3 regions of the Paenibacillus protaetiae genome follow, and region 3 is predicted to be linked to each of the others. Evidence: riboswitches for the same ligand, from Rfam matches in the RefSeq annotation. Region 3 holds a riboswitch; each other region holds the start of a gene.
What was found. Region 3 has a riboswitch for thiamine pyrophosphate ahead of ET464_RS11580 (ABC transporter ATP-binding protein). Riboswitches for the same ligand answer to the same signal wherever they lie in the genome.
Positions count from the first base shown of each region.

Region 1: linked by a shared signal. The riboswitch ahead of tenA (thiaminase II) and the one ahead of ET464_RS11580 (ABC transporter ATP-binding protein) in region 3 are both predicted to bind thiamine pyrophosphate.
Region 2: linked by a shared signal. The riboswitch ahead of ET464_RS03305 (ABC transporter substrate-binding protein) and the one ahead of ET464_RS11580 (ABC transporter ATP-binding protein) in region 3 are both predicted to bind thiamine pyrophosphate.

Region 1 is NZ_CP035492.1:1,943,545-1,950,839, reverse strand. Features, by position in the region: gene ET464_RS08965 (helix-turn-helix transcriptional regulator) at 1-594, shown strand, start outside; gene thyX (FAD-dependent thymidylate synthase) at 690-1,367, opposite strand; gene ET464_RS08955 (cation diffusion facilitator family transporter) at 1,766-2,692, shown strand; TPP riboswitch at 2,749-2,859, shown strand; gene tenA (thiaminase II) at 2,978-3,676, shown strand; gene ET464_RS08945 (ThiF family adenylyltransferase) at 3,754-4,743, shown strand; gene thiE (thiamine phosphate synthase) at 4,921-5,553, shown strand; gene thiS (sulfur carrier protein ThiS) at 5,550-5,747, shown strand; gene ET464_RS08930 (thiazole synthase) at 5,754-6,533, shown strand; gene thiO (glycine oxidase ThiO) at 6,611-7,295, shown strand, end outside.
Region 2 is NZ_CP035492.1:767,517-774,811, forward strand. Features, by position in the region: gene ET464_RS03290 (DUF4214 domain-containing protein) at 1-1,206, opposite strand, end outside; gene ET464_RS03295 (mannose-1-phosphate guanylyltransferase) at 1,449-2,495, shown strand; gene ET464_RS03300 (GDP-mannose 4,6-dehydratase) at 2,492-3,445, shown strand; TPP riboswitch at 3,518-3,627, shown strand; gene ET464_RS03305 (ABC transporter substrate-binding protein) at 3,841-4,872, shown strand; gene ET464_RS03310 (thiamine-binding protein) at 4,908-5,210, shown strand; gene ET464_RS03315 (ABC transporter permease) at 5,200-5,979, shown strand; gene ET464_RS03320 (ABC transporter ATP-binding protein) at 5,976-6,791, shown strand; gene ET464_RS03325 (TatD family hydrolase) at 6,778-7,295, shown strand, end outside.
Region 3 is NZ_CP035492.1:2,482,613-2,489,907, forward strand. Features, by position in the region: gene ET464_RS11550 (winged helix-turn-helix transcriptional regulator) at 45-389, opposite strand; gene ET464_RS11555 (DsbA family oxidoreductase) at 542-1,264, shown strand; gene ET464_RS11560 (LLM class flavin-dependent oxidoreductase) at 1,261-2,274, shown strand; gene ET464_RS11565 (hypothetical protein) at 2,523-3,047, opposite strand; gene ET464_RS11570 (hypothetical protein) at 3,211-3,396, shown strand; gene ET464_RS11575 (acyl-CoA thioesterase) at 3,609-4,073, opposite strand; TPP riboswitch at 4,260-4,364, shown strand; gene ET464_RS11580 (ABC transporter ATP-binding protein) at 4,471-5,256, shown strand; gene ET464_RS11585 (ABC transporter permease) at 5,234-6,007, shown strand; gene ET464_RS11590 (ABC transporter substrate-binding protein) at 6,009-7,046, shown strand; partial or broken gene thiM (hydroxyethylthiazole kinase) at 7,130-7,295, shown strand, end outside.

The sequences.
Region 1 (7,295 bases), 540 kb from region 3:
TACCGCGATATGGATGCGCTTAGCTTGGCAGGCATTCCGGTTTACGCCGATGCCGGCGTTCACGGAGGGTTTGCGCTGCCGGACCATTATAAATCGCCATTCCATGCGTTAACGACGGATGAGATCCAGTCGCTGTTTGTGCATGCAACCGGCTCGGTTTACGAACAGCTTGGCATAGGCGGAGCATTCCGTTCAGCGCTGCAGAAGCTGATGCTGGCGCTGCCGGAGCAGGAGCGTAAGGCGGCGGCGTGGCTGCAGGAACGTATCCATTTGGATACGGATTCATGGCGGGAAGGCGATAAGGAAGCGCCCAACCTAAAGCTGGCGCAGCAAGCGATCTGGGAGCAGCGTGCGGTAACGATGGCGTACACATCGAGAAGCGGGGTGGGCGGAACGTTTGAGCTTAAGCCTTACGGGCTGGTCGCCAAAGGCGGCATCTGGTTTTTGATCGGGGAGACGGAAGAGAAAGTACAGGCGTTCCGGCTGTCGCGTATAGAGGAGCTGGAGCTGTCGGGGACGTATTTTGACCGGCCGGAACGGTTTGATCTGCAAGCCTTTTGGAAGCAATGGGTTGAACGGTTTGAGCTTAGATAGCTGTTCGTTAAGATTTACATAGCCTTATTTTCAGATAATAACATGCAGGTAAATTAGTACTATTTCAGACGTAAATGATAGGTGTCGCCGTGATGCTAATGGGATTGCGGCACCAGATGGCTTTCCGCCACAAGCTGTTCCAGCGAAACCGGGAATAACGGTTTAATGAGTTCAAGTACAGCCTTCGCGTAAAGCTGAATTTCTTTTTGGGCGTCATGCTCCAGCCGTTGGGATAAAAAGTGGGCCACTGATTGGACGGAGGCTGTCCAATACCATCGCACATACATCCCGTAGGACGGAAGAAATAACCGGGCCTGCTCGGCGCAAATCCCATCCTGCAAAGCGGCTTCGTAGTTGGCTATACCTAGCTCCACATAGGCCATAAGCGCTTCCGTATGCTTCTCGCCGAGTTCCCAGGCGATCGGCTCCCCGCTGCCTTGCTTCGAGCTCTCGGGCTTTGCTCTCCATTCACCTGCTTGCGGAATATAAAATGCCGGCTCTTCGGTAATATACCGCCGGCTTGATTCATTCCATGCCTCCAGGCTATCGCCTGTACCTTCATAATGAGCGGCGCCAACGACATATTTCCACCATTGTCTCGCTACCATCAGAGGTGCGTAAATTTCAAATTGTGCGATAGCGTGGCGGAATGGCGACGTATGCCCTTCCCGCGCGAGAAATTGAATTAGTCGGATGTCCCGTTCGGACAGCTCCTCGGACTGCTTTGCATATGACACCCGAGCGGCATTCACGACGGTAAGATCCGATCCCATATGATTAACCAGCCTTACATACCCTTGATCCAGAACGTTGATAATAGACAAAAAATAACCTCCCACAATTCCATTTTTTTCCTATGCATGATCTATAGTACAATCACGTCCGAGCCAAACGCAATAACAAGATGAAGCAAATAAAATAATGACAGCATGGATGTCCGAGGCGCACAATTGTTTACCATATGCTTACTTTTGGACAAGGGCAACTGTTTTTGCACCGTTAAAGTCTGTTGCCTTGCCGTAAAAGTGCTTGCACACAGCAACACTGTTTCTCTAGACCCACACCGTATCGGCTTTGTATAATGATTCAGTTGAAAAAAAGTACAAGCGGCTGTAACGCGCCAGAGCAGCAGTTAAATGGCGCATACGCAAACGGGTAAAAGGAGAAATAAATGAGTCAGACTAGCAAGCCGTCCAGCGCGGCAGCGATCACGATCAGCTTAATCAGTAACTTGTTTCTTACGGTCATTAAAATCGTTGTAGGCGTTCTCGCAGGCAGCCAGGTGCTCATTGCCGACGGCATTCATAATGCGGGCGACGTTATTGCTTCAATAGCGGCGTTAAGCGCAACCATTATTGCGAAAAAACCAAGAGATTGGGACCATCCGTACGGGCACGGCAAAGCCGAAGTAATTGGTTCGGCAATTGTAGCTATCATTATGCTTGTAGCGGCATTATTTATCGGATATCATTCCGTGGAAGCCTTCTTCCATCCGGCGGCGGAAGCAAGCTTGCTCGCTTTAATAGCGGCAGCCGTATCATTGGTATGGAAAATTTGGCTGTATTACTATTGCATGCAGGTAAGCAAATCGACCAACAGCAAAAGTTTGCTGGCCACCGCCTATGACCACTTGGCTGATGTATACGCATCGCTCGCAGCGGTTGCCGGTATCGGGGCGGCACTGATTGGCGACCATTACGGCATCGTATGGCTGCAATACGGCGATCCGGTCGCAGGGCTGATCGTTGCGCTTTTGATTTTGAAGCTGTCCAACGATATGGGCCGTGAAGCGGTTGATATTTTGATGGACCGGATGGTATCCCCGGAGAAAATAAGCGAATATGAAGAGCTGGTCATCAGCGTGCCGGAAGTGAAACGGATTGATTTGATCCGCGCAAGGGAGCATGGCCACTATATCATCATTGATGTGCGTGTCGGCATTCCTGCCGAACTGAACATCCAGGAAGGCCATGACGTGTCCAAAAAAATCAAGTCGGTTATTATGGAGCGGCACGACGATGTGGAAGAGGTGCTCGTGCACCTGAACCCCTGGTATGAAGACGAAGAAGCAGAAATCGGCAATACGGCTGTTAAATAAAAGGTTGCTCGAACTGCTCCTATTGAGTATAGTAAAGTGGTAATAAGTAACATGAACTGAAAAATTACGGGTGCTGGATGAAGTCCGGCTGAGATTGGCAACTAGTTTGCCTGACCGTTAATCTGAACCAGGTAATGCTGGCGTAGAGAACATATCGAATTTTGCATGCGCAAAAGCCATTCGTGTATTCTCGAATGGCTTTTTTTATTTGCGCGGAGCGGCTGCGGCCTTGCGGATATGTTTCGTCATTTTTTGCCTGGCGGTCAAAGCTGAGGAGGAGAAACAATGGGAAACCTGGAAGCGGCAAAACAGACACCGAGATTTAGCAGCCGGCTGTACACGGCGGCGGAAGAATGGTGGGTGCGCAGCCTCAACCATCCGTTTGTGGAGGAGCTTGGCGCCGGAACGCTAGATCCGGGGCGGTTTATTTTTTACTTGAAGCAGGATTACCTTTATTTATTGGATTACGCGAGAATGTACGCTTACGGCAGCATTAAGGCTTCCGATCCGGACAGGATGGCAAAGTTTGCTGAACTCAGCTATTCGATTTTGCATGTGGAGATGGGGCTGCACCGGGGCTATGCGGCGAAGTTTGGCATCAGCCGCGAAGAGCTGGACCATACGCCGCCTTCTCCCGCTACAACGGCGTATACCGGGTATATGCTGCAGGTGGCGGCGCAAGGCACATTAGCTGAGATCGTTGCCGTCATATTACCCTGTATGTGGAGCTACCGCGAAATCGGGCTGAAGCTTGCTGCCGGTTCTGCTGCAATGGAGCATCCGCTGTACCGCGAGTGGGTGGAGATGTACAGCTCCAGCGAGTTCGGCGAGCTGACCGATTGGTGCATCGGCCTGATGGATGAGCTGGCTGAAGGCCTGCCGGAGCAGGCACTGCTTAAGCTGGAGGAGCACTTTGTGATGGCGTCGAAGCTGGAATATTTATTTTGGGATAAAGCGTACGATCGGGAGGAGTGGCCGGTTTGAGCATACGGGAATTTGGCGGTGCGGGTGAGGCAAATGAAGCAAATGGAGCCCAGCCGGATGAGCGGTATTCGCGGCAAATGCGATTTGCCCCGATCGGGCCGGAAGGGCAGGCGAAGCTTGCGGCCAGTGCGGTGTGCATCGTCGGGATGGGGGCGCTCGGCACGGTGCTGGCGAATCATCTTGTCCGCGCCGGCGTAGGGCTCGTGCGAATTGTCGACCGCGACTTTGTAGAGCGAAGCAATCTGCAAAGGCAAATGCTGTACGACGAGGAGGATGCCGCGCAAGGGCTGCCCAAGGCGATTGCCGCACAGCGGAAGCTGCAGCGCATCAATTCGGATGTCCGGATTGATGCCATTGTAGCCGATGTGACGGCACGGCATATCAGCCGGCTGCTGGACGGCATTGATCTTGTTTTGGACGGCACGGATAATTTCGAAACGCGTTTTCTGCTGAACGATGCCTGCTTCCGCGAAGGGATTCCGTTTGTTTACGGCGGGGCGGTCAGCTCACAGGGGATGAGCGCGCTCTTGGTGCCAGGCGAAACGCCGTGCCTGCGCTGCTTTATCCAGACTGCGGACAGCGGCGGCCAAACCTGCGATACGATTGGGGTCATTGCGCCGGTCGTGGACATAGTCGCATCGTATCAGGCGGTGGAAGCGATGAAAGTGCTGATAGGGGCACATTCAGCGAGAAGAAATACGCTGGTAACGTTTGATGTATGGAGCAACCGCCATTTTGAGATGAAGCTTGGCGAGCCTTCTGCGGATTGCCCTTGCTGCGGGCTGAAGCAGTACCCTGCTCTGCAGGAGCAGGAGGCGGAAGGAGCAGTATCGTTATGCGGCAGAAGTACGGTGCAGATTACAGGCCGCAAGGCGCTGCAGCTCTCGGAGTGGCAGGAGCGGCTGAAGCCGGCGGCGGTGAAGACGGAGCTGAATCCGTATCTGCTGCGGGTAGAGCTGCCGGAAGGCGAAAGGCTTGTGCTGTTTCCGGACGGCCGCGTGCTTGTGCAGGGAACGGATGATCCGGTCCGGGCCAAAACGCTTTACGCAAGATACATAGGCGTGTAAGCCGCACGCATGAGAACGAGGCATTGAGGCGTGCATGCCGCATGCATGAGAATGAGGCGTAGAGGCGTGTAAGCCGCACGCATCAGAATGAGGCGTAGAGGCTGGCATGCCGCATGCATGAGAACGAGGCATGGAGGCGCGTAAAGCGCATGCATCAGAAACGGGGAGGAACAGAGGATGAAAGATTTTCGTTTGTACGCCATAACCGCCGAGCAATTTCATCCGGGCCGTAATTTGATCCGGGTCATGGAGGAGGCTATCCAAGGCGGCGCTGACATTATCCAGCTTCGGGATAAAACAAGCAGCCGCGCAGAGGTGCTCCAGAAGGCGATTGCGCTGCGGGAGCTTACCCGGCGGTACGGGGTGACTTTTATCGTTAATGATTATATCGATATTGCGCTGGAAGCAGATGCGGACGGCATCCATCTCGGCCAAGGCGATATCTCGCTCAGCGAAGCCAGAAGGCTTGCCCCCGGCAAAATGATCGGCATATCGACGCATGCCATTGAGGAAGCGCTGCTGGCGGAGGCGCAAGGTGCGGATTACATCGGCGTTGGTCCGGTATTCCCGACCCAGACGAAAACGGATGTCGTCGCGCCGGTAACAGTGGGGTATGTCCGCGAGGTAGCCGACCGAGTCCGCATTCCGTTTGTGGCGATCGGCGGCATTAAGCTTAGCAATGTGGATGAAGTGATTGCAGCCGGAGCGGACCGCATTTGCGCGGTTAGCGAGATCGTAGGCGCAGACGACGTAGCGGGCGTCTGCCGCGCTTTCCTGGCGAAGCTGGAGAGAAAGGGGCAAACGGGATGAAGCTGATGATTAACGGAGGCACGCATGAGCTTGACGTACAGACGGTACTGCAGGTGGTGGAGCATTTTGGCCTGACGGAACGCCCTGTTGTCGTTGAAGCCGGAGGAACGGTTCTGAAGAAGGAGCAGTGGGCGGACACGCAAGTGTACGAAGGTATGGTTATCGAGCTGGTGCAATTTGTAGGAGGGGGCTGACGAAGGATGAATCAGGATAAGCTGCGTATCGCCGGACAGGAGCTTTCCTCGCGGTTTTTTATCGGGACGGGACTGTTTCCGAGCCCATACATTCAGCAGGAGGCGATTAAAGCTTCGGGAGCGGAGGTGCTTACGTTTGCAATCCGCCGCGTAAATTTGGGGCAGGTCGAGGATGACTCGATTTTGCAGCATGTGCATGGAGAAGGCTACCGTTATTTGCCGAATACATCCGGTGCAAGCACCGCCGAAGAAGCGGTGCGGATTGCAAGGCTGGCGCGGGCTTCGGGGCTTAGCGACTGGGTGAAGGTGGAAATTAGCGCCAACGAGCGGACGCTGCTGCCGGACCCGGTGGAAACGCTGAAAGCAACGGAAATACTCGTTAAGGAAGGCTTTACGGTGCTGCCTTATACCTCCGACGATCCGATCCTGTGCAAAAGGCTGGAGGAAGCCGGCGCGGCTGCGGTTATGCCGGGAGCGGCGCCCATCGGGACGGGGCTTGGCATATTAAACCCGTACCATATCGGCCTCATTGTGGAAGAAGCAAACGTGCCGATTATTGTGGACGCGGGGCTCGGCACGGTCAGCGACGTCGCGCAGGCGATGGAGCTTGGCGTTTCCGGCGTGCTGATGAATACGCCCGTTGCCAAAGCCAAAGATCCGGTCCGCATGGCGGAAGCGATGAAGCTGGCTATCGAAGCGGGGAGAATGGCCTATTTGGCCGGCCGCATCGACAAGAAAAAATATGCTTCGGCGAGCAGCGGCTACGATTCGCTGAAACTGAAGTAGCTTGCAGCTCCGCCGGCATGATTAGCTAAGGCTATCCGGCGGAAAATGCGAACTGACTAGGAAAGCGGGATTTGAACATGGGAGAAGCCATTATTGTGATCGGCGGAGGTGTGGTTGGCCTTGCCTGCGCATTTGAGCTGCAGAAGCGGGGCCACCGCGTAACCGTGCTGGAGAAGCAGCGCTGCGGCGGGCAGGCATCGGGAGCGGCTGCGGGAATGCTGGCGCCCTACTCCGAGAATGGAGAAGGGCCGGACGATTTTTTCCAGCTGTGCGCCGCCAGCCTGCAGCTGTTTCCCGCATGGAAGGACGAGGTGCGGAGCGCCTCCGGCCAGCCTTTTGAATATACGGAATCCGGCAGCTTGTATGCCGTTTATCACGAAGCGGACCGGCTGGCGCTGGAGGGCCGCAGGCTGTGGCAGCGGGAACACGGCTCATCTGCGCGCATCCTGGAAGGCGATGAGCTGTACCGCCTGGAGCCAAAGCTGTCGCGGGATGTGAAAGCGGCGCTGTATACGCCGGAGGAGAGCCATGTGTATGCCCCCGATTATGTGCTGGCGTTGGAGAAGGCATGCCGGGCGGCGGGCGTTGTGATCGCAGAGCGGCTGGAGTCGCTTGAGATCGAGCAGTGGCGGGATGCAGCCGTTGTCCGTGCGAAGGACGGGAGCCGCTTCCAGGGCGACCGCCTGCTTTTATGCAACGGAGCTTGGGCGCAGGAGTGGGAAGAGACGCTTGGCATCCGTATCCCGGTATACCCGATCCGGG
Region 2 (7,295 bases), 1.7 Mb from region 3:
TTGCTTGTAGTTTAAAAAAGCTTCTATTAACCGTAAGTGGTTTTTATGAAGGCGGATGGCTGACGGAAAAGTAATGTAGGACGTGTGCAGCTGGTATTTGCTCCGAAACGCCTGTTCATCCGGAATGCCAGCCGCGTCATATTCCGCACTGGGAGCTGCCAGCCGGATTACCTTCACCTTGTCTGCAGGAAGCTTTAAGTATTGCAGCCCTTCGTGGTCGCGGATGAAGTTGCTGCTGCAAACGACACGTGCTGCTTTTGCCGCAAGTGCTTTCACAATCGGATCCAAATAGTGTAGAAATTCCGGCTGTTTCCGGATGTACACATCATAGAAATGGACATAAACCAAATCATGCAAAACAACGATATTCGGGCGCTCCAGCTGTTCTGCCAGCTCAAGACCGATGTAAGGGATAATCCACGCGTCAACCGGGGCATGCCGGTTCAGCCAGCCGGCGTCCGGAAAAGCGCCGAAAAAAAGGCGGTTCGGGTATTTATGCATGAAATATTGAAAGGTCGATAACACCTCATCCATATTATGGGCCATGGCGAATACATGGACCATCGTTTGATCGTCATGCTGCAGCAAACCTTCCGCCAGCCTGACAGTATATCGGCCGATGCCTTCGCCTCCGAGGGTAACCTGCTGCGAGAATCCGAGGAAAATGCCGATTTGCCTGGCGTGAACAGGCGTTTGTGGTACAGCGGAAGGCTTAAGTCCAGCTAAAAGCCGCTGGCATTCCGGCGTATGGATAAGGCTGGTAACCAGCCTCCAGCGCGACATTTTGACAAGCATATTCATATGGATGCGCAGCTCGCCCTGCTGCGGTCGCCGGTTTAACAGCTGTTCGTACAGGCGTGTTACAAACGTCTCCGGATGGAGCCTTCTCGCAGCGTGAAGAACTTGAATGATGGAATAGCCGTGCGGCGCAGTCAGCGCCGGCGATTGATAGAGATGCTGGGCTTCCTTGCTGTTTATGATATCGGAGACGATATACGATCTTGTATGCCCATTGTTCAATAAGGAAAGATGAGAAGCGAATCCCGGCTGGTCCGGCTCGCGATTCAACAGCTGTTTGTACAGCTCCCACAAAAAAAGCTCGTTATCCAATTCATAAATATCGCGCAAATATTGAATGACAGTCGAGGTGGTGCTCATGCTTTCGGAGAAACGCCGGCTGCGGTATCTAAGCTCGATATAATTCATCGCATTGTCTCCTTTCCGTCTATTCCCGATACCCGATATATTCATGTATGCGGCAAGCGCCCTAATTTATAACCAGCCCGTAATTCGTCCATTAACATTCTCTTTCAGAGGCATATACTGATACGAGCAAATTGAAAGATTGCATGATGGTTTATAGAAATAGAAGATTTGAGACTTCCGCTTTACCCGCCCTTAGCCTACAACATCCTGCTTTTCATTTTTATTCAGCGAGGTGGTTGGTTTTGAAGGTCGTCATTATGGCAGGCGGCAAAGGTACGCGATTTTGGCCGATCAGCACGGAGGCCATGCCCAAGCAGTTTTTAAAGCTGACATCGGACGACGAAACGATGCTGCAGCAAACCTATAATCGGTTTCGTTCGATTGTAGCGGAAGAAGATATTTATATTGTGGTAAACCCCGGTTATTTGGATTTGGTGAAGAAACAGCTGAAAGGGCTGGACGACAGCCGGATCATTCTGGAACCGGAGCAGCGGGATACCGCGCCTTGCATTGCCCTGGCGGCACGTTATTTTCTCCGGCTTCAAATGGACGAGGTTATCGTCACAGCGCCTTCCGATCAATATATGGATGAACCGTTATTGCTGGAGGCGGCGATTCGGGAAGCGGAAGCTATTGCCCGCCAAGATAAAGCGGTTGTTACGTTTGGCATCGTCCCGACGAGAGCCGAGACCGGCTATGGATATATTGAAGTTAAGCAAGGTTATGCGGCGGGCAGCCGCAATATTTGCGAGGTGGCGTCTTTTATTGAGAAACCTAGCAAAGCAAAGGCGCTGGAGCTTATCGAGAACCCGCGCATGTATTGGAACAGCGGCATATTTATATGGAAGCCGTCTACAATCGCTTATTACATGGAATGTTATCAGCCGGAGATGTGGAAAATTTTCGAAGCCGATAATCCAAACTTTCAGCAAGCTTATGTTTCACTTGCACGGCTTTCAATTGATTACGCCATTATGGAGAAAATACCGGCTTTATTTATGATCCCGATCCGGTTTATGTGGGATGATGTCGGCACGTGGACTTCGCTGGAGCGCATATTCGAGCGGAACGCCGACGGCAATTTAATGTCGGACAATATTTACACATTGGAAGCCGGCAACAACATTATTTTTACAGAGGGCAAGAAGACGCTTGTCATCGGCGTCAATAACGTCATTATTGTATCCACGGATGAAGGACTGCTGGTGTGCCACAAGTCGGAGGAGCAGTATATTAAACAGCTGCTGGCGGCTGCGGAACCAGGCCATGGAGGGATGAAGAAGCCGTGAAAGCTTTTATTACGGGGATTGCCGGTTTTGCAGGAAGCTATTTGGCCAGTCATTTAATCCGGCAAGGATTCGAAGTATCCGGTACCGTCCGCCACTCCACCAGGCTGGATAACCTGAAGCCGATCCTCCATCACATCCAGCTGTACGCATGCGATCTGCTTGACCGCGAAACGGTTTTTAATACGATCCGGGATGCAAAACCGGACTATATTTATCATTTGGCGGCGGACAGCAATGTCACGGCTTCTTGGGATCATTCCCTGGATACGCTGTATAACAATATCGCCTGTCAGGCTCATTTGTTGGATGCCATACGCATTTGCCATCCCGGGTGCCGGATATTGATTGCCGGTTCCAGCGAGCAATACGGATATGTGAAGCCGGAGGAGCTTCCGATTAAGGAAACGAATCCGTTCCGGCCGTTAAACCCGTATGCAGTAAGCAAAATTTCGCAAGAGCATCTGGCTTATCAAAATTATAAAACATACGGGCTGCATACCGTTATCGTACGCACCTTTCATCATACCGGACCGGGCAGAAGCGACAATGTCGTCACTTCCAGCTTCGCCAAACAAATTGCAGAAATTGAAAAAGGGCTGAAGCCGCCGATTTTGCATGTCGGCAATCTGTCGGCTGTCCGTGATTTTCTCGATGTGCGGGATGTGGTGCGCGCCTATAAGCTCGCGCTGGACTGCTGCGAACCGGGAGAAGCTTATAATATCGCTTCCGGCCATGCGCTTTCGGTCAATGAGATGCTTACGATGTTGTTGTCATTCAGCCAGGCGTCCATTGAGATACAGGTAGACCCTTTACGGCTGCGGCCTAGCGATTCCGCCGCAGTATATGCCGGCTATGAGAAATTTCATGCCCGAACAGGCTGGAAGCCGGAAATCCCTTTGGAGCAGACGCTGCTTGACTTGTTGAACAGCTGGAGAGCGAAGCTGAGCTAAGAGACAGAGCCCGCCGGCAGCAGAAAGGTTTGACATCAGCCGTAAAGGCAGTATAATTCATTTTATACAATCAAATAGCCAAACGGGAGCTCGGGGAACCGGGCTGAGAGGAAAACTATCCTGTTTTCGACCGTAGACCTGATCTGGATAATGCCAGCGGAGGAAGTGTTGACGCATCCGTTTATTTGCTCTGAAAAGATGCGGCAATTGCGGCTTTTGCGATACGCAGCGTATAAACGGCATCCTTCCGGTTCGGAAGGGTGCTTTTTTTTGCATGCATCCGTGTATACGTATCCGCTATGCGTCCATTCTATGAATCAGAGTGAGCTAGTACGGGCACGGTCCCCGTTCAGCTGGAAGATTGGCGAACAGTACGTTAGGAGAGGGAGAGAGACATGAGTACGCGTAAACGAACATGGGGGTTTAAATTTTTAGCGGCTGCGGCAGCGGTTGCCGTAATGCTGGCGGGCTGCAGTTCCAATGGCAGCACAAAGGGAGAGGCGGGGCAGGGCGAAGACTCCGCCAAGCTTACTAAAGTGAAGGTTGTGCTGGATTGGACGCCGAATACGAACCATACCGGCCTGTACGTGGCCCGTGACAAAGGTTTCTTTAAGGAGCAAGGGCTCGATGTCGAAATTGTGCAGCCCGGCCAGGACGGCGCCGATAAAATGATCGCTTCCGGCAGTGCTGATTTTGGCGTCAGCTACCAAGAGTCGGTTACGATGGCCCGGATTGCAGGCGTGCCGCTTGTATCAATTGCGGCGGTGATTCAGCACAATACGTCGGGGTTTGCGTCCCCTGCGGCAAAAGGAATTGATTCGCCGGAAAAATTTGAAGGCAAAACGTACGGCGGCTGGGGCGCTCCGGTGGAGGAAGCGGTCATTGCCTCGCTTATGCAGGAGAAACATGCCGATGTGAACAAGGTGAAAATTTTGAATATCGGCGATACGGACTTTTTTACAGCGGTTAAACGGGATGTCGATTTCGCCTGGATTTATTATGCTTGGACAGGCGTGGAAGCCGAGCTTCGCGGCGAGAAGCTGAACATGCTTTATTTGACGGATTACAGCGATAAGCTGGATTATTATACGCCGGTGCTGGCTACCAGCGAGTCGATGATCAAGAGCAAGCCGGACATTGTCAAGGCGTTTGTCAAGGCGGCTTCCGAAGGATACAACTATGCGATTGAGCATCCGGACGATGCGGCGGAAGTGCTGATCAAAGCTGAACCGGACTTAAACGCGGACCTTGTCCGCGCCAGCCAGAAGTGGCTCGCTGACAAATACAAGGACGATGCGCCGCGCTGGGGCGAGCAAAAACTGAGCGTGTGGCAAAATTACGCGGATTGGATGTACGAGCATAAGCTGCTGGACAGCAAGCTGGAAGCGGACAAAGCGTTCACGAACGACTTTTTGCCAGAAGCTTAAACGATCACGATCCGAAAAAAGGGAGATGCAAAACTATGGCGAATGCATTAGTCAGCATTCAAATTTTACCGAATGCGCCTGAAGGCGCAAGCAAATACGAATATGTCGACCGGGCCATCGACATTATTAAAGCATCCGGCGTCCCGTATCGTGTCGCGCCGCTGGAGACGACGATGGAAGGCGAGCTTCACAAGCTGCTTATGATCGTTCAGCAGATGAATGAAGCGATGACCGACCAGGGCTGTTCCTCTGTTATTTCGCAGGTGAAAATTTTGTTCAATCCGACGGATGGCGCTTCGATGGGTACATTGCTGGAGAAATACCCGGATGGGCAATAAAATGAACTGGCGAAAGTGGCTGCCGCCTGCGGCAGTCATACTCGTCCTATTGGCCGCTTGGCAAATCGCCGTTACCGTAACCGGCACCGGAGAGTGGCTGCTGCCGTCTCCGCTGCGCATTATTGAAACAGCCGCGGAAGTATGGCCAAGGCTCAGCGAGCATATGCTGGCTACGATAGAGCTCGTTTTGCCGGGTTTTGCAGGGGGAGTGGGCGCAGGCTTTTTGCTTGCGGCGCTTCTTCATTTTGTTCCCGGAGCCAAAAGCGGCATTTACCCGCTGCTCGTCCTGTCGCAAAACGTGCCCATCATCGCGATTGGCCCGTTGCTGACGTTATGGTTTGGATACGGCATTGTGCCAAAGCTGATTTTGATGTGGCTGGTATGTTTTTTCCCTGTATCGGTTGCGTTGCTGGCGGGTTTGAATGACGTTGACCCTAAACTCCGCAATTATATGGAAATGATCGGTTCAAGCAGATGGCAGCTGTTTTGGCGGCTGGAGCTGCCCAATGCAGTGTCCCATTTATTTTCCGGGCTGAAAATCGCTGCCTCCTACAGCGTGCTGACCGCCGTTGTAGCAGAATGGATCGGCTCGCAAAAAGGGCTTGGTTATTTTATGCTGCTCGCTTCCAACGGCTTTCAGACGGCACGCGTATTCGCTGCTGTATTTCTTATTGTAATTCTCAGCTTGCTGATGTATGGGCTTGTGTCGCTGGCGGAGCGGCTGCTTGTCCGTTGGAAGCAGGTTCAGAAAGGAAGTGAGCGGCGGTGAATAAGCGAGCAGCGGATCGTCAGCCCGTGTTGGACATTACCCGGGTACATAAAACGTTCGGCAAAGGCCAAACGGCAAAAGAAGTCATCGGAGGCTTGTCGCTGCATATCCACGAGGGGGAGTTCGTCTCGATCGTTGGACCTTCCGGCAGCGGGAAAACGACGTTGTTTCAAATGATTGGCGGGCTTGAGCTTCCGAGTGAAGGCGAAATCCGCGTAAACGGACAGCTCATTAACGGCAAACGCGGCCATATATCGTATATGCCGCAGCAGGCGTCCTTGCTGCCTTGGCGGACAGTGGCGGACAATGTGGAGCTTGCGCTGCATATTGCCGGAATGAAGCGCAGCGATGCTGAGCAATCCGCGCTGGAATGGCTGGATAAAGTTGGCCTCGGCAGCTATGCCGAGGCGTACCCCGGCGTGCTGTCCGGCGGTATGCAGCAGCGCGTATCTTTTTTGCGGGCGCTGCTTTCGCCGCAGCGGCTTATGCTGCTGGATGAACCGTTTGGCGCGCTGGATGCGCTGACGCGGCTGAACATGCAGCGCTGGCTGATGTCGATCTGGGAGGAGAACCGCCGCTCGGTGCTGCTGGTGACGCACAGCATTGAGGAAGCGCTGCTGCTCTCGGACCGGGTTATTGTGCTGTCGGCTTCGCCTGCAGTCGTGCTTGACGAATTCGAGGTGCCGTTTGCAAGGCCGCGCAAAGAATCATTGTGGACGGACGAATTGTTTAATGCGTACAAACAGAAGGTTTATGACCTGCTTCAAGATCATACGAATACGAGAAGGGGTGCCGCAAGTGCCGGAGAATAACCGCCAGTCATGGATTGTGGATGCTCATATTCATTTTGTACAGTACAGCCGGGAAGACAAGGAATTGCTGCTGGAGAGGTTTGCAGAAGCGGGCGGACGCACGGTCGTAGCCGTATCTACGGATTTGGCTTCATCGCAGGAGACAAGAGAGCTGGCAAGCCGTTATCCGAAGCAAGTGCATCCGGCTTACGGCTATCACCCTGAGCAGCCGGTTCCGCCGGAAGCGGAAATCGAACGGCTGCTGCAATGGATCCGGGAACGGCATCAGGCAGGGGAACGGTTCGCAATCGGGGAAGTTGGCTTGCCTTATTACAACAGGACAGATGCGGAAGCAAACGGCCGGCCTTTTGACGAAACGCCTTATTTGTCGCTGCTCGGACGGTTTGCGGCGCTCGCAGCCGAACTTGACTTGCCGATTGTGCTGCATGCGATCTATGAGGATGGAGGCAAAGCATGCGAAATTGTCCAGAAACACGGCGTACAAAAAGCACATTTTCATTGGTT
Region 3 (7,295 bases):
TATAAACCTGCTACACGCATTATAGGCACCGGCCGGATTGATCGTCAACGATGGCCGGATGCATTCCGGGCCAAATATTTGGCGCCCCACGCATCCAGCTGCTCCAGCACAGGCAGCAAATCGCGGGCGATCTCCGTCAGCGAATATTCCACTCTGGGCGGTACCTCCCGGTATACTTCCCGGTGCACCATGCCGTACTTCTCCAGTTCGCGGAGCTGCTGGGTAAGCATCGACTGCGTCACATGCGGAATGGCGCGCTGCAGCTCGCTGAACCGTTTCTTTTGCTCCCGAAGCTCCCATAATATAATAATTTTCCATTTTCCGGAAATGACATTTTGCGCATGTACAATCGGGCATTCCTCAAATGTGGCAATATGATTGGCAGCCATCCGGGCAATCTCTCCTTCATCCAATAGTACACAAAAGCATACTACCTTTGGATTTGCATAGTACTTGTGCTTTTGATGCTTTTTCTATAATCTTAGAGTAATTTGCGGGCGCTGTCACCTGCCGCCTGGGAATAAGGGAGGATATATAGACGATGGAAATCGAAGTTTGGTCTGATTATGTATGCCCGTTTTGTTATATCGGCAAAAGACGATTCGAAGCTGCGCTGCAGCAGTTTAGACATAAAAATGAAGTGAACGTTATATACCGGAGCTTCGAGCTTGACCCGACAATCAGCCGGGACGGCAATCCCGGCGTATACGATATGCTGGCTGCCAAATACGGCATGAGCCGCGAGCAGGCAATTGCCAACACCAGCCATATTACGCAGCAAGCCAAAGAGCTTGGCCTGGACTATTATTTTGACCGCACGATTCTCACGAATACGTTTGATGCGCATCGTCTGTCGCATTATGCTGCTTCCAAAGGCAAACTTAGCGAAATGACGGAGCGTTTGTTAAAAGCGCATTTTACCGATACGCTTCATATCGGCAATCCGGAGACGCTGGCGGATTTGGCTGCGGAAGTCGGCCTTGACCGTGCAGAAGCACTCGCGGTGCTGGAGAGCGAACAATTTGCCAATGAGGTGCGCGCAGACGAAAACGATGCCGCGTCCATTGGCGTAAGAGGCGTGCCGTTTTTTGTATTTGACCGCAAATACGCGGTTTCCGGCGCACAGCCAAGCGAAGTGTTCCTGGATGTGCTGCAAAAAACATGGAACGAAGCCCATCCGCTTACCGTTGTCGGCTCCGCTGACGGCGTCGTATGCGGTGAAGACGGCTGCGTCATTCCGGGAAAAGAAGGCGCAGGCCAATGATTAAGCTTGGCGTATTGGATCAGGTATATGTCAGCGAAGGAAGAACCGCAACAGACGGTTTATATGAAGCGGCACGGTTAGCGCAGGAAGCGGAGCGCCTTGGTTATTCGCGCTTTTGGGTGTCGGAGCATCATGCGATGCGGGCGCTTGCTTTTTCCAGCCCGGAGGTGCTGATTGCTCACCTCGCAGCAGCGACCAAACGGATCCGGGTTGGCTCCGGCGGCATTATGCTGCCGCATTACAGCGCGTACAAGGTGGCGGAGAACTTCCGGCTGCTTGAAGCGCTGCATCCGGGCCGCATCGACCTTGGCCTCGGCCGCGCGCCGGGCGGCATGCCGCTGGCAACAAGAGCGCTGCAGCAGGATAAATACGTCGATGTGAATAAATTTCCGCAGCAGGTGCTGGACCTGATTGGTTATTTGCACGATGCGATGCCTCCCGGCCACCAGTTCGAGAAGCTGGTTGCTTCGCCGGTGGTGCCAACCGCTCCGGAAATTTGGCTGCTCGGCTCGAGCGGCGAAGGCGCACGAATTGCCGCTATGCTGGGCACTAACTACGCGTTTGCGGAGTTTTTCGGGACTCCTGGCGGGCAGGAAGCAACCCACTATTACAATAATCATTTTGAACCCAATCACGTGCTGGAGGATAAGCCGCGTTCCATGATTGCAACGCTGGCGATTTGCGCCGAAACGGAAGAAGAAGCGGACCGCCTTGCCAGAAGCGCGGACCTGTTGTTCCTCGGCATCCGCACCGGGCTTGAAATGCCCTATATGCCCTCCGTCCAAACGGCAACGGATTACCCGTATACGGAAATGGACCGGCTCCATATTCAGCAAATCCGCCAGCGGCGCATCATCGGCACGCCCGAGCAGGTGAAGGAACAGCTGCTGCGCATGGGCGAAGAGTATAACGTAGGCGAAATTTTGATCAACAGCCCGATCCACGATCCGGAGGCGCGCATCCGCTCTTACGAGCTGATTGCCCATGCATTTGGGATGCGGGGCGAATAATAGCGGAGCTGAATTTCAGCCCTGAGCTATAAACAAGCGGCAGCACGGGACATCCCGGTCTGCCGCTTGTTTTGTTGTTATGCGAAGGCCGGCAGCAGGCCTGACGGCTATGTAAACGCCTCAAGCCACTCGCAGCCCTCAGGAAACTGCTGCGATAAAGCGGTTTTCAGCCAAGCTTGCCGCTCCTTGGCTAGCATTGTAAAAAAAACATCTTCTGCATTACCTTTTGCCGCATGTTCCGCACGGGCTTACCAGCCTTGGGCCTGCAGCCGCTCAAGCGTCTCAACCGCATAATCGACCAGACGCCCGACGTCCTCCATCTGCTCTTCATTAATCGTCCGGTTAAACCGGATTTCCGCCGCATTGCGGTAAACCGGCGGCTCGTGCCCGTACTCATAGCTGATCGTCTGAACAGGCGGCAGCGCCGGATTCCATATTTCCTTCAATATTTGATCAATCGTACGGCAAGCCTGTTCGGTTTCCTCCAGCTCCAGATGGAACACGACGCGGAGAACGCAGCCTGGACTAGCCCCCTCCTGCTCCAATATTTCAGCGGCAAGCTCCTTCAGCGATGCATCCAGCACGATTTCCGCCACAGCGTTCCCGCCTCCTTCCGTCAGCCGGAAAGCAATTGCAAAACGCCTCGACATGACGGCCATCTCCAGCAGATCGCTTCTGCCGGTCGCAAGCACCTTGCCGTCCAGATTATCCAGATCGTAAACGGCGTTCTCGAACGCCACTTTCAAATTGTCAAACACAGTAGGATCAAACATGCTGTTTTCACTCCAAGTCATTAATTCATTGTGCAGCTGTATTCCGCTTTGATCCGGTATCGCTGGTACGGGATAATTGGCCGGGTTTCTTCGCGTAGCAACCGGCCGCCGATTTACGTATAATATAGTTCTAACCAATATCGAACGACAGGAGAAAGTTGTGATGAAAATTTACGTCATTCTTTCCTTCCATGAAGATGGAATGGATAATGTATATGTCGGTACGGATGAAGAAAAAGCGCTGTCCTTGAAGCCCGAAGATTTCGAACCTTGCGACGCGCTGTTTGTTGAAATTTGGGAAGACGGCGAAAAAATCGACGACTACCGCCTGGAAACAAAAGTGCAGTAAGCCTGCAGCCCTTCCGCTCCGGCTGCGCTTGCCGCAAATGCAGCTAGCGCTGAATTTACACCGTCCAGCCCGGGCGCTGGTAACAGGTGCGATGCTGCGCCAATCGCCATGCCGCTAATGCCGGCATGGCAGCGGCCTATGTCTTCTCCGGCGCAGCAAACAGCCGCCCGGATCAATGGGCACTATGGCTCCGCACTGGCGGCGCGGACAAGCTATTGCTCCAGGCTGCCGCCTTCAAATGCCGCAATCCGCTCGCGGGCGGTGTCGGGGATTGGCGTGCTTTTGCCAGTGCCTGTATCAATCAGCACGATAGTGCCGCGGCCAGCCGCTTTCAGTTCGCCGTTTGCGGCAAGCGCGTAATGAATGTCGATCGAGGACCGGCCAAGGCGAGCCGCACGCACATGCAGGCGCAGCGGATCTTTTAAATACACCTGCGCCAAGTATTGGCATTCCAGGTCCGCGACCACCGATACCCTTTCCTTCCCGAACAGTGCATCCGTCAAATCCAGATTCTCAAAATAATCGATTCTTCCTTGCTCAAAATACATAAAATAGCTGACATTATTCACATGGCCCAGCATATCCGTCTCACAATAACGAACCTTGATCGGCACATCAAAATGAAACTTTTGCAGCCAGCCTTCCATATCCGGTTGAATGAAGCTGATTTTTTTCATAATCCGCAATCTCCTTCATGCTGCCAATTGTTTACTTGCTTTATTGTAGTGCGATTGCGCATGTTTCGCAATGAACGGCATGCCGAGGATACAAACCCGCTCGCCCTCCGCGCGTGAATGTGTTATAGTGTAAAAGCTGAACAAGTATTCGCGATGCTTGATGTTTTTCCAAAAAGTTCATATCGACTGATTCACTAGGGGTGTCTAACGGCTGAGATGGAGCGCTTGCGTTCCGAACCCTTGGAACCTGATCTGGATTATACCAGCGAAGGGAAGTGGAGTGAGCATGCCTGGTTAGGCCGTCATTTGCGACGGTTTATTTCAAACGGCCCGTTCCTTTCCTTTTGCGGAAAAGAACGGGCCGTTTTTATTTTTTTGACTTGGAGGTACACGAGAAGTGGCAGACACAACGCTGGAAATCGAACAGCTGGACTTCCGCTATGCCGGACGCGGGGCGGAAAGCCGGTATTTGCTCCGCGATGTAAACCTGCATGCGGACGCGGGCGAGTTTGTTTCGTTAATTGGTGCAAGCGGCTCCGGCAAAAGCACGCTGTTTAAGCTGATTGCCGGACTGCTTCAGCAGGACGGCGGCATAATCCGGCTAAACGGCAAGCCGGTTCACAACCGGCTTGGCCAGGTCGCTTACATGCCGCAAAACGACCTGCTGCTGCCATGGCGGACGGTGCTGGACAACTGCCTGCTGCCCATGGAGCTGGCCGGCCGAAAAAAACGCGACCGTGAGCCAATGAAGCAGCAAGTTCGCGGTGTGCTCGCAAGCTTTGGGCTAGCCGGCGTAGAAGCCGCTTATCCCCGGGAACTGTCCGGCGGCATGAAGCAGCGCGCCGCTTTGGCGCGGACGCTGGCCTGCGGCCATGAGCTGCTGCTGCTGGATGAGCCGTTTGGCGCGCTGGATGCGATGACCAAACGCGGCATGCACCGCTGGCTGCTGGAGCTATGGGGCGGCATGAACCAGACCGTGCTGTTTATTACGCATGATTTGGAGGAAGCGCTGCTGCTCAGCGACCGGATTTACGTGCTGGGCGGCGATCATCCCGGAGGCGCAGCCGAAGTGAAGATCGGACTGCCTCGGCCGCGGGATTACCGGATGATCTATGAGCCCAAGTTTATGGAGATGAGACAACAATTGGAGCGGATGCTGGATGAACAAGCGATTTTTTCATAGATGGGCGGAAAATTACGGCCTGTTTCTGCTGCTGCTCGCCGCATTGCTTGCTGCCTGGGAAATGGCGGCCCGCCTCGGCTGGGTCCCTTCGTTTATTTTACCCGCGCCTACTTCCGTCGGCCAGGCGCTGGCGGATGACCGTTCCCTGCTGCTGGGGAAGCATCTGCCTGCAACGCTGCGGGAAGCCGGCTTAGGGTTCGCCGTTTCCGTTGCCATCGGCACGGTATTGGGCGTACTGATGCATACGTCCCGTCTGCTGGCCAAAGCGCTGTACCCGTTTATCGTCATCAGCCAGACGATTCCGCTTATTGCGCTGTCGCCCGTGCTCATCATGTGGCTGGGCTACACCATATGGGCCAAAGCGGCGATCGTTTTTTTGACCGCCTTCTTCCCGGTTGTCGTCAGCACGTACGACGGCCTGTCGCGCAAAAACAACGGATACGCGGAGCTGCTGCTGACGATGGGCGCGACCCGCGCGGAAATATTCCGCAAAGTCAGCGTCCCGCTTGCTCTTCCCGCTTACTTCTCCGGCTTAAAGCTGGCGATCGTGTATTGCGTCGTAGGGGCTACGATCGGCGAGTGGCTTGGCGGCACCGAAGGGCTGGGCTACTTCAGCAAGCGGATGTCGGGCAGCCTCCACACCGATTCCATGTTTGCGGCTATCCTGCTGCTGTCGCTGCTGGGCATTGTTTTATTTGCCGCGGTTGCGGCGCTCGAGCGGCTTATTTTACAGAAAAGGGGTTATGAATGAAATGATAAAATCTTATTTTTACCGAACCGGACCAACCCTGCTTTTATTGCTTGCATGTATGCTTATCCTCGGGGCTTGCGGCACAAACAACGGCAGCACCGCGGGGGCTGGCTCCACTTCTGCCGGGGAGCAGCCGAAACCAAAAGACAAGCTGACCATCATGCTGGACTGGTACCCTAACGCTGTCCACTCCTTCCTGTACGCCGCGCAGGAGCTGGGTTATTTTGCAGACGAAGGGCTGGACGTGCAAATCCAGATGCCTGCCGATACGAATGATGCGCTGAAGCTGGCGGCTGCCGGCAAAGTCGATCTGGCGCTCAGCTACGAACCGCAGGTGCTCATGGCACGCGGCGAAGGCATTCCGGTCAAGTCGGTTGGCGCCGTTGTCCGGCATACGCTGAACCACCTGTTTGTGCCGGAAGGCGGACCGATCCAGTCCCCTAAAGACCTGGAGGGCAAGACGTTGGGCTATTCCTCCATTCCGCTGGAGGAAGCCGTCATCCGCACGATGGTTCAAACCGACGGCGGCAACCCCGACAAGGTGAAGCTGGTTGATGTTGGTTTTGATCTGATCCCGGCCATCGCGACCAAACAGACGGATGCCATTATCGGCGGATTCATTAACCACGAGAAGCTGCTGCTGGCCAAAGAGGGCCATCCGGTAGCCGACCTGGACCCGGCCAAATACGGCGTGCCGGATTATTATGAGCTTGTATTTACGGCAAGCGACGATACGCTTGCTTCCAAATCGGATGCGATCAAACGTTTTATGGCGGCGGCAGCCAAAGGCCAGCAATACGTTAAAGACCATCCGGCGGAAGGCCTCGGCATTCTACTGAAACATGAGGACAAAACAAGCCCGCTGGATAAAGACGTCGAAACCGAAAGCCTGCAAATTCTGCTGCCGCTGATGGATGCCGGAGACAAGCCGTTTGGTTACCAAGATCCGGAATCGTGGGCGAAGGTGCAGGCATGGCTGCAAAGCAACGGCTTGCTGGACCCGTCCGTAAAAGCCGAAGATGCATTCGTCAATTTATAGGATGGTGCAGGCCGGCCATTTTGCATGGTCATAAATCCTCATCCCTTTACAATACGTAACACCATTATAAGGAGGCGTTATTGATGTCTTATTTGAACCTCGTACGTGAACGCAATCCGCTTGTGCACAACATTACGAACCTCGTCGTCACCAACTTTACGGCCAACGGCCTGCTTGCTTTAGGAGCTTCGCCGTTTATGGCTTACGCCCCCGAAGAAGTCGAAGATGTTGCCCGGATATCCGGCTCTG